DNA from 3 places in the Burkholderia sp. PvR073 genome. Region 2 is predicted to be linked to each of the others. Evidence: predicted binding sites of a transcription regulator. Region 2 holds the regulator's gene; each other region holds the start of a gene.
The links. Region 2 encodes FliA, which starts transcription of late flagellar genes. Its sites were predicted from a motif close to CTAAAGTTTNNNNNNNNNNNGCCGNTA; they were not measured.

Region 1: a site for FliA is predicted at 872-898, ahead of fliS (flagellar export chaperone FliS). Genes of this name have one in related genera too.
Region 3: a site for FliA is predicted at 730-756, ahead of flgM (flagellar biosynthesis anti-sigma factor FlgM). Genes of this name have one in related genera too.

The regions. Positions count from the first base shown of each region.
Region 1 is NZ_JBSRXO010000003.1:426,907-429,164, forward strand. It holds gene ACVK00_RS13690 (flagellar protein FliT) at 30-362, opposite strand; gene fliS (flagellar export chaperone FliS) at 359-793, opposite strand; gene fliE (flagellar hook-basal body complex protein FliE) at 936-1,280, opposite strand; gene fliF (flagellar basal-body MS-ring/collar protein FliF) at 1,530-2,258, shown strand, end outside.
Region 2 is NZ_JBSRXO010000011.1:201,654-203,911, reverse strand. It holds gene ACVK00_RS27605 (flagellar biosynthesis sigma factor) at 1-460, shown strand, start outside; gene ACVK00_RS27600 (RNA polymerase sigma factor FliA) at 489-1,223, opposite strand; gene ACVK00_RS27595 (MinD/ParA family ATP-binding protein) at 1,238-2,056, opposite strand; gene flhF (flagellar biosynthesis protein FlhF) at 2,049-2,258, opposite strand, start outside.
Region 3 is NZ_JBSRXO010000003.1:389,839-392,096, forward strand. It holds gene flgA (flagellar basal body P-ring formation chaperone FlgA) at 1-667, shown strand, start outside; gene flgM (flagellar biosynthesis anti-sigma factor FlgM) at 786-1,118, shown strand; gene ACVK00_RS13520 (flagella synthesis protein FlgN) at 1,204-1,644, shown strand; gene ACVK00_RS13525 (M24 family metallopeptidase) at 1,932-2,258, opposite strand, start outside.

The DNA of each region.
Region 1 (2,258 bases), on a different contig from region 2:
GCGGCCATCGCCGCCCCGGCAAACGGGCACTAGCCGCGAGCGCGGTAGAGATCGGTCAATACCTTGGTCGAGCGCCGCGCCTCGAACAGCGCGGACAGCCGCGCGACTTCCGGGCTCGCGAGATCGCGGATCGCGGCGTCGTCGGCGAGGATGCGGCGGATCAGCCCGAGCTTGCGGCCGAGGTCCGAGTCGTCGAGCGCGACGCCCGGATCGGCCTCCTTCAGCCCGTCGACGAGCCGCAGGAATTCGGCCTGCAACTCCGGCAGCGCGCTCCAGTCGGCACCGCGTGCCGCGCTCAGCATGCGGCCCGACACGGCCGCGAGCGCCTCGTAGCGGGCGAAGTACTCGGCCTTGAGATTCATCGCGCCGCGTCCGCCGCCTGTTGCGCGGTCATCCGCGCGACTTCGGGGGCGATGCCCGTCCACGCTTCCTCGAGCGTGGCGAGCAGTCCGTCGACCTCGACCAGCATCGCATCGCTCGCGCGCATGTTGGCTTCCAGCAAGCGCCGGACGATATAGGCGTACAGCGCATCCAGGCGCCCGGCGATCTCGCCGCCCGCGTCGCGGTTCAGCGCCGCCTGCAGGCCGCTCTCGACGATCCCGATCGCCTTGCCGATCGCTTCGCCGCGTGCGGGCACGTTGCCCTGCTGCAGGTGCATGCGCGCGAGCGCGATGGCCTGCCGCGCGCCCTGGTACAGCATCGCGATCAGCCGGTGCGGGGAGGCGCCCATCACCCCCGTCTCGACGCCGACACGCGCGTACGCACTGGCTCCAGCGTGTCCTGGGGAAAACATGCGCTTCTTCTCCTTGTGATGCGTTGGCTATGCGGAAGCCGCCGCCCTGCGTTGCACGACGCGGCCTTGTACCGGAGTTATCGGAAGGGAATTGAAAAGCTTTAGGCGCGCCGGCCCGGCCGCGCCCGGCGTGACCGCCTCGTCACACCGACATCTGCATGATGTCGTTGTATGCGCTCACGAGCTTGTTGCGGACCTGGAGCCCGAACTGGAAGCCGATGTTGGCCTTCTGCATGTCGACCATCACGTCGTTCAGCGACACGTTCGCCGCGCCGACCTCGAACGCCTGCGCCTCGCCGAGCGCGTGCTGCTGGTCGCCGCTGATCTTGTCGAGCGACGCCTTCATCGCGCTCGCGAACGTGCCGGCCGTCGCGGCGCCCGAGCCGGCGAGCGCCGCCGTCGGGCTCGCGACGCCGCCGCCCGCCTGCGCGGCCATCGCCTGCATCTGTTGCAACACCGAACCGATTCCGCTGACGTTGGCAGTCATGCTGTCCCCAGACCTAAGAGAAGAGACCCGGACCTACCGGGCGTTTGCGCCGGCGCCGCACCATGCGCACCATGCCGGATCGCGAAAAAGGATAGCAGCGCGGCGCACGCCAAAGCCGCGAAAGTACGGGGGAAACCCCGCTCTTTTCGGTCGATCGGAGTCGCGCCCGGATCCCGATAATCGCAACGTGTCATTGTCCGTCCGCTCGTCCGAGCGGCTCAGTCGTCCCGCTCCGGAGAAACTCCACGCATGGATTCGCAGGCCAACTCGCTGATCAACCCCGACGCCCGCACGGGCCTCGCCAGCCCGGTGCCAGGCGCCACCGCGGCCGCCGCGTTGCCGGGAGCAGGCGGCGCCGGCGCGGACTTCGGGTTCGGCGGTTTCGCGGAACGCATTCCCGGCATCTCGCGGATGAAGGGCAACCCGAAGCTGCCGTTCGTGATCGCCGTCGCGTTCGCGATCGCCGCGATCACCGCGCTCGTGCTGTGGAGCCGCGCGCCCGACTATCGCGTGCTGTACAGCAACCTGTCGGACCGCGACGGCGGCGCGATCATCGCCGCGCTCCAGCAGGCCAACGTTCCGTACAAGTTCGCCGACGCCGGCGGCGCGATCCTCGTGCCGTCGAATCAGGTGCATGAAACGCGCCTGAAGCTCGCCGCGCTGGGCCTGCCCAAGGGCGGCTCGGTCGGCTTCGAGCTGATGGACAACCAGAAATTCGGCATCAGCCAGTTCGCCGAGCAGGTGAACTACCAGCGCGCGCTCGAAGGCGAGCTGCAGCGCACGATCGAATCGATCAACGCGGTGCGCGGCGCGCGCGTGCATCTCGCGATCCCGAAGCCGTCGGTGTTCGTGCGCGACAAGGAAGCGCCGAGCGCGTCGGTGTTCGTCGACCTCTACCCGGGCCGCGTGCTCGACGAGGGCCAGGTGCAGGCGATCACGCGGATGGTGTCGTCCGGCGTGCCCGACATGCCGGCGAAA
Region 2 (2,258 bases):
TGCGACGCAGGACAATTCGATCGACCTGCATGTCAAACGGCCAGCCGCCTTTCGGTTCAGCGACAGTCAGTATGGATTCGTGACGCCGGCAGCAAAGTTTCTGAGCCTCTACGCGGACGAGCGTGGAGCAGTCCGGGCAGTCACGTTGTCTCCGCAGACAAAGACCCTGCCGCTGGACGAGACGATAGCGATCCTGCTCGATTTACAGGACCAGTTGCGGCGTGCAGGCTGGCGTCAGATTTTCGCTGCGCAGCATCCGCCGATCAGCGACACCCGCGATATGAAAGCGCTCATGCGTGCCAATCTCGCGCCGCAAACATTCTGGCTGGCTGGCGACAAGTACCAGGTATCGATCGACGTTCGCCGCTTCGTCCACGAAAACCGGCCGGACGACGAGCGTTATCTGATTACGCTGCAATTGAGCGGCCCGCCTCTGATGGAAGACCTGCCGGGCGGATGACGTGCCGCGCCGCCGTCGGCCCGCACATTCAGCTCTCCGCACCAACCCACGCCTGTTCGCGCAACCGCGCGCGCAGGCGCGCGACGGCCTGGCTGTGCAGCTGGCACACGCGCGACTCGCTGACCTCGAGCACCGCACCGATCTCGCGCAGGTTCAGCCCGCGCTCGTAGTACAGCGACATCAGCAGCTTCTCGCGCTCGGGCAGGCGGTCGATCGCTTCGACGAGCGCCTCGCGCAGGTGGTCGTCGAGCAGCGCCGACAGCGGATCGGCGTGATCGACGCGATAGCGGTCGAGGAACGGCTCGTCGTCGGCCGCGCGGTCGAAATCCTCGTAGTAGATGAGCTGGCTGCCGTGCAGGTCCTGCAGCATCCCCTGGTATTCGTCGAGCGGCATCTTCAGGTGCTGCGCGATCTCGGTCTCGCTCGCCGAGCGGCCGAGCTGCTGCTCGACCTGGTGCACCGCGTACTCGACCTCGCGCGACGTCTTGCGCAGGCTGCGCGGCAGCCAGTCGTTGCTGCGCAGCTCGTCGAGCATCGCACCGCGGATGCGCTGGGTCGCGTAGGTCTCGAACTGCGCGCCCTGATCTTCCTTGTAGCGGCCGGCCGCGTCCATCAGGCCGATCATGCCGGCCTGGATCAGGTCGTCGAGGTCGACGCTCGCCGGCATCTTCGCGACGAGCTGCAGCCCCAGGCGCCGCACGAGCGGCGCGTATTGCGCGAGCACGTCGGCCTGGGTCATCTTGCCTTGAGCGTTGTACATCATGGCTCTCTCCTTCCTCACGCGGCGTGAGCCGCACCCGCCTCGTACGACGGCTTGCCGCCCGCATGCACGGCACGCCCCGCACCCGAACTCGGGCGCATCGGCCAGTACAGCAAATCGGCGGCAATCTGCCGGTAATCGCGCGCCGCGGCCGACGACGGGAACGCGTCGACCACGGTATGCATCAGGTCGCGCGCATGCTCGGCGAGCGGATCGGCGCTCACGCAGCCGGCGTCGGCGATCGACACCGTCAGGTAGCGGCTCGCGACGCCCGCGAGGTTGTCGAATGCGGTCCTGGCGTCGGCGTGGCTGCCGACGTGATTGGTCAGCACGCGGAACTGCGCGACCGCGTGCGCGAAATGCAGCCGCTTCATGCACGCGTAGGCCTCGGTGATCGCCTGCGCGGCAACCCGCGTGACGATCAGCACGTCGTGCGCCTCGCGCGCGAGCGCGGAGAACGCGCCGTCCGCGCCGAGCTGCGCGTCGACCAGCACGATGTCGGCCTGGCCGTCGATGAAATCGCTCAGCTGCGTGTCGCTGTAGCCGTCGCGCGCGAGCCGCGCGGCCGCGCACAGGCCGAACCCGGCGGCGACGCGCGTGCGTTCGCCGTCGCGCAGCCACGCGCCCGCAAGCGTTGCCGAAGCCGAATGCACGTCGGCACGCTCGTCGACGACGAGCACGTCCTTGCCGAGCGCGGCCAACGCGGCCGCGACGTTCAAGACGGTGGTCGTGCAACCGACGCCCGCCGGCCCGCCCGTCACCGCGACGATGCGCGATGCGCGCCCGGCCAGCAGGCGCCGCAGCCCTTCTGCCTGGTCGATGATCCGTTTATCCAAATCGCACCTCGTGCAGATCGGCGGTGGAACGGGCGGTCAGTGCGGAAAGCAGCGTCGGCATGTCCTCGTCCTCGGGCACGAAGGGCGAACCGTCGCGCGGCACACAGAACGCGCTCTTCAGCAGGAATTTGGTCGACGCGACGTACAGGTTCTCCGGCACCTTCTGGCCGGTCGACACGTAGTGAATGGGCAGCTTGTAGCG
Region 3 (2,258 bases), on a different contig from region 2:
CGCGGCCCAGGCAGCCGCCGCGTCCCAGCCGGCGACGCCGCCCGGCCAGCAGGACCCCGACGCGATCCGGCGCACCGCCCTCGCGTTCCTGCAGCAGCAGATCGCCGGCCTGCCGGGCAAGACCACCGCCACCGTCGCGACCGCGTTTCCGCGCGGGCTCGCCGCGTGCACGACGCTCGAGCCGTTCCTGCCGACCGGTGCGCGCCTGTGGGGCCGCACGACGGTCGGCGTGCGCTGCGCGGGCGAACGGCCGTGGACCGTCTACCTGCAGGCGAAGGTTGCCGTGCAGGCCACCTATTACGTCGCCGCGCGGCAGATCGCGCCCGGCGAGCCGCTCACCGTGGCCGACCTCGTCGCGCGCGACGGCGACCTGACGGTGCTGCCGCTCGCGGTGATCACCGATCCCGCGCAGGCGGTCGGCGCGACCGCGCTGGCCCGGATCTCGGCCGGGCTGCCGCTGCGCCAGGACATGCTGAAGAGCGCCGCGTCGGTGTCGGCCGGCCAGACGGTGCGGGTCGTCGCGGCCGGGCCCGGCTTCACGATCTCGGCCGAGGGCAACGCACTCGCGAATGCGGCGCCGGGCCAGTCGGTGCGGGTGAGGATGGCCGCGGGGCAGATCGTTACGGCGATCGTCAAGGACGCCGGCACCGTGGAAATTCCGCTGTAGGGGCGGATCCCGCCGCAAGATTGCAAAGAATTGTTTATTCGGAGAATTTCGGGTTCACGATGCTAAAGTTCGGGCCGACCCGGCCGTTATCTGGGTCATACCGTACAGGAAACCCATCGTGAAGATCGATTCCACTCCGAAACCGAGCCCCCTCGCGTCGACCGGCAACGGCGCGACCCGCGCGCAATCCGGCGCGGCTTCGTCGTCGTCCGCGCAGGCGGCCGACGCAGGATCGACCGGCGGCGACACGACCGTGAACCTGTCGGGTCTGTCGGGCCAGCTGCGTTCGCAGTCGGCCTCGGGCAGCGCCGACATCGACACGGCCCTCGTCCAGTCGATCAGGGACGCGCTGAACGACGGCACGCTGACGATCGACGTGAACAAGATCGCCGACGGCGTATTGAATACCGCCCGCGACCTGCTGCAACAGCAGCGCTCGCAGGGCAACTGAGCCGGCCAGGGGCCCGTCACGCCCTGACCGGTCCCCTGGTTTGCCGGCATGCGCCACCGCGTGCCGGCGCGACGAGCATGACGCGATGAGAGAAGAGCTGCTGGCCACGGTCAACGACGAACACGCGACGGTCGAAGCGTTCGCGTCCCTGCTCGCCTACGAGGAAAAAGCGCTCACGACACCGGAGCCGCTCGACATGCTGCCCGGCATCGTCGAGAAGAAGAGCGTGCTGATCGACCGGCTCGCGCAGCTCGAGCGCACGCGCGACACGCAGCTGTCCGCGCTCGGCTTTCCGGCCGGCAAGAAAGGCATGGACCAGGCCGCCGAGCGCGATGCACGCCTCGCGGGCCGCTGGCAGCTGCTGCTACAGGCCGCCGAACGCGCGCGCCAGGCCAATGCGACCAACGGGATGCTGATCCGGATCCGGATGGACTACAACGAGCGCGCGCTCGCGGTGCTGCGCTCGGCCCCCGCGCCGGCCGGCGTCTACGGGCCCGACGGGCGCGTGTCGGCGCTGATGCGCTGAAGCATCGACGTATCGAGCACGCCGACGCATAGACGTACCGATCACGCCGACGCTCCGACGTACCGATCACGCCGACGCTCCGACGTACCGATCACGCCAACGCTCCGACGTACCGATCACGCCGGCGCTCCGACGTACCGATCATGCCGGCGCTCCGACGTACCGATCATGCCGGCGCTCCGACGTACCGATCACGCCAACGCTCCGACGTACCGATCATGCCGGCGCTCCGACGCGCCGGCCGCGCAACGCGCGGCCCGGCTGCGGCCGCGAGCGCCTTTCCCGCCTTACAGCAGCGGACACGCGGTGACCTGCGTGCCGCGTTCCACGCAAAGCCGTTCGTAGTCGCGCAGGTACGCACGCTCGTCGTCGTCCAGCAGTTCGACGTCGATCAGGTCCCAGTCGTAGCCGACGGTGACGATGTTCTCGAACGCGACAGTGTCCGATGCGTCGTCGTCCGCGCGCACGATCACGATGTTCTCGATCCGCACGCCGCCCTTGCCCGGCACGTAGATGCCCGGCTCGACCGAAATCACCGCATTCGGCACCAGCCCGTACTTCGCGCCCGGCGCGAACCGCACGCCGCCCTCGTGGACGTGGATCCCGACGCCATG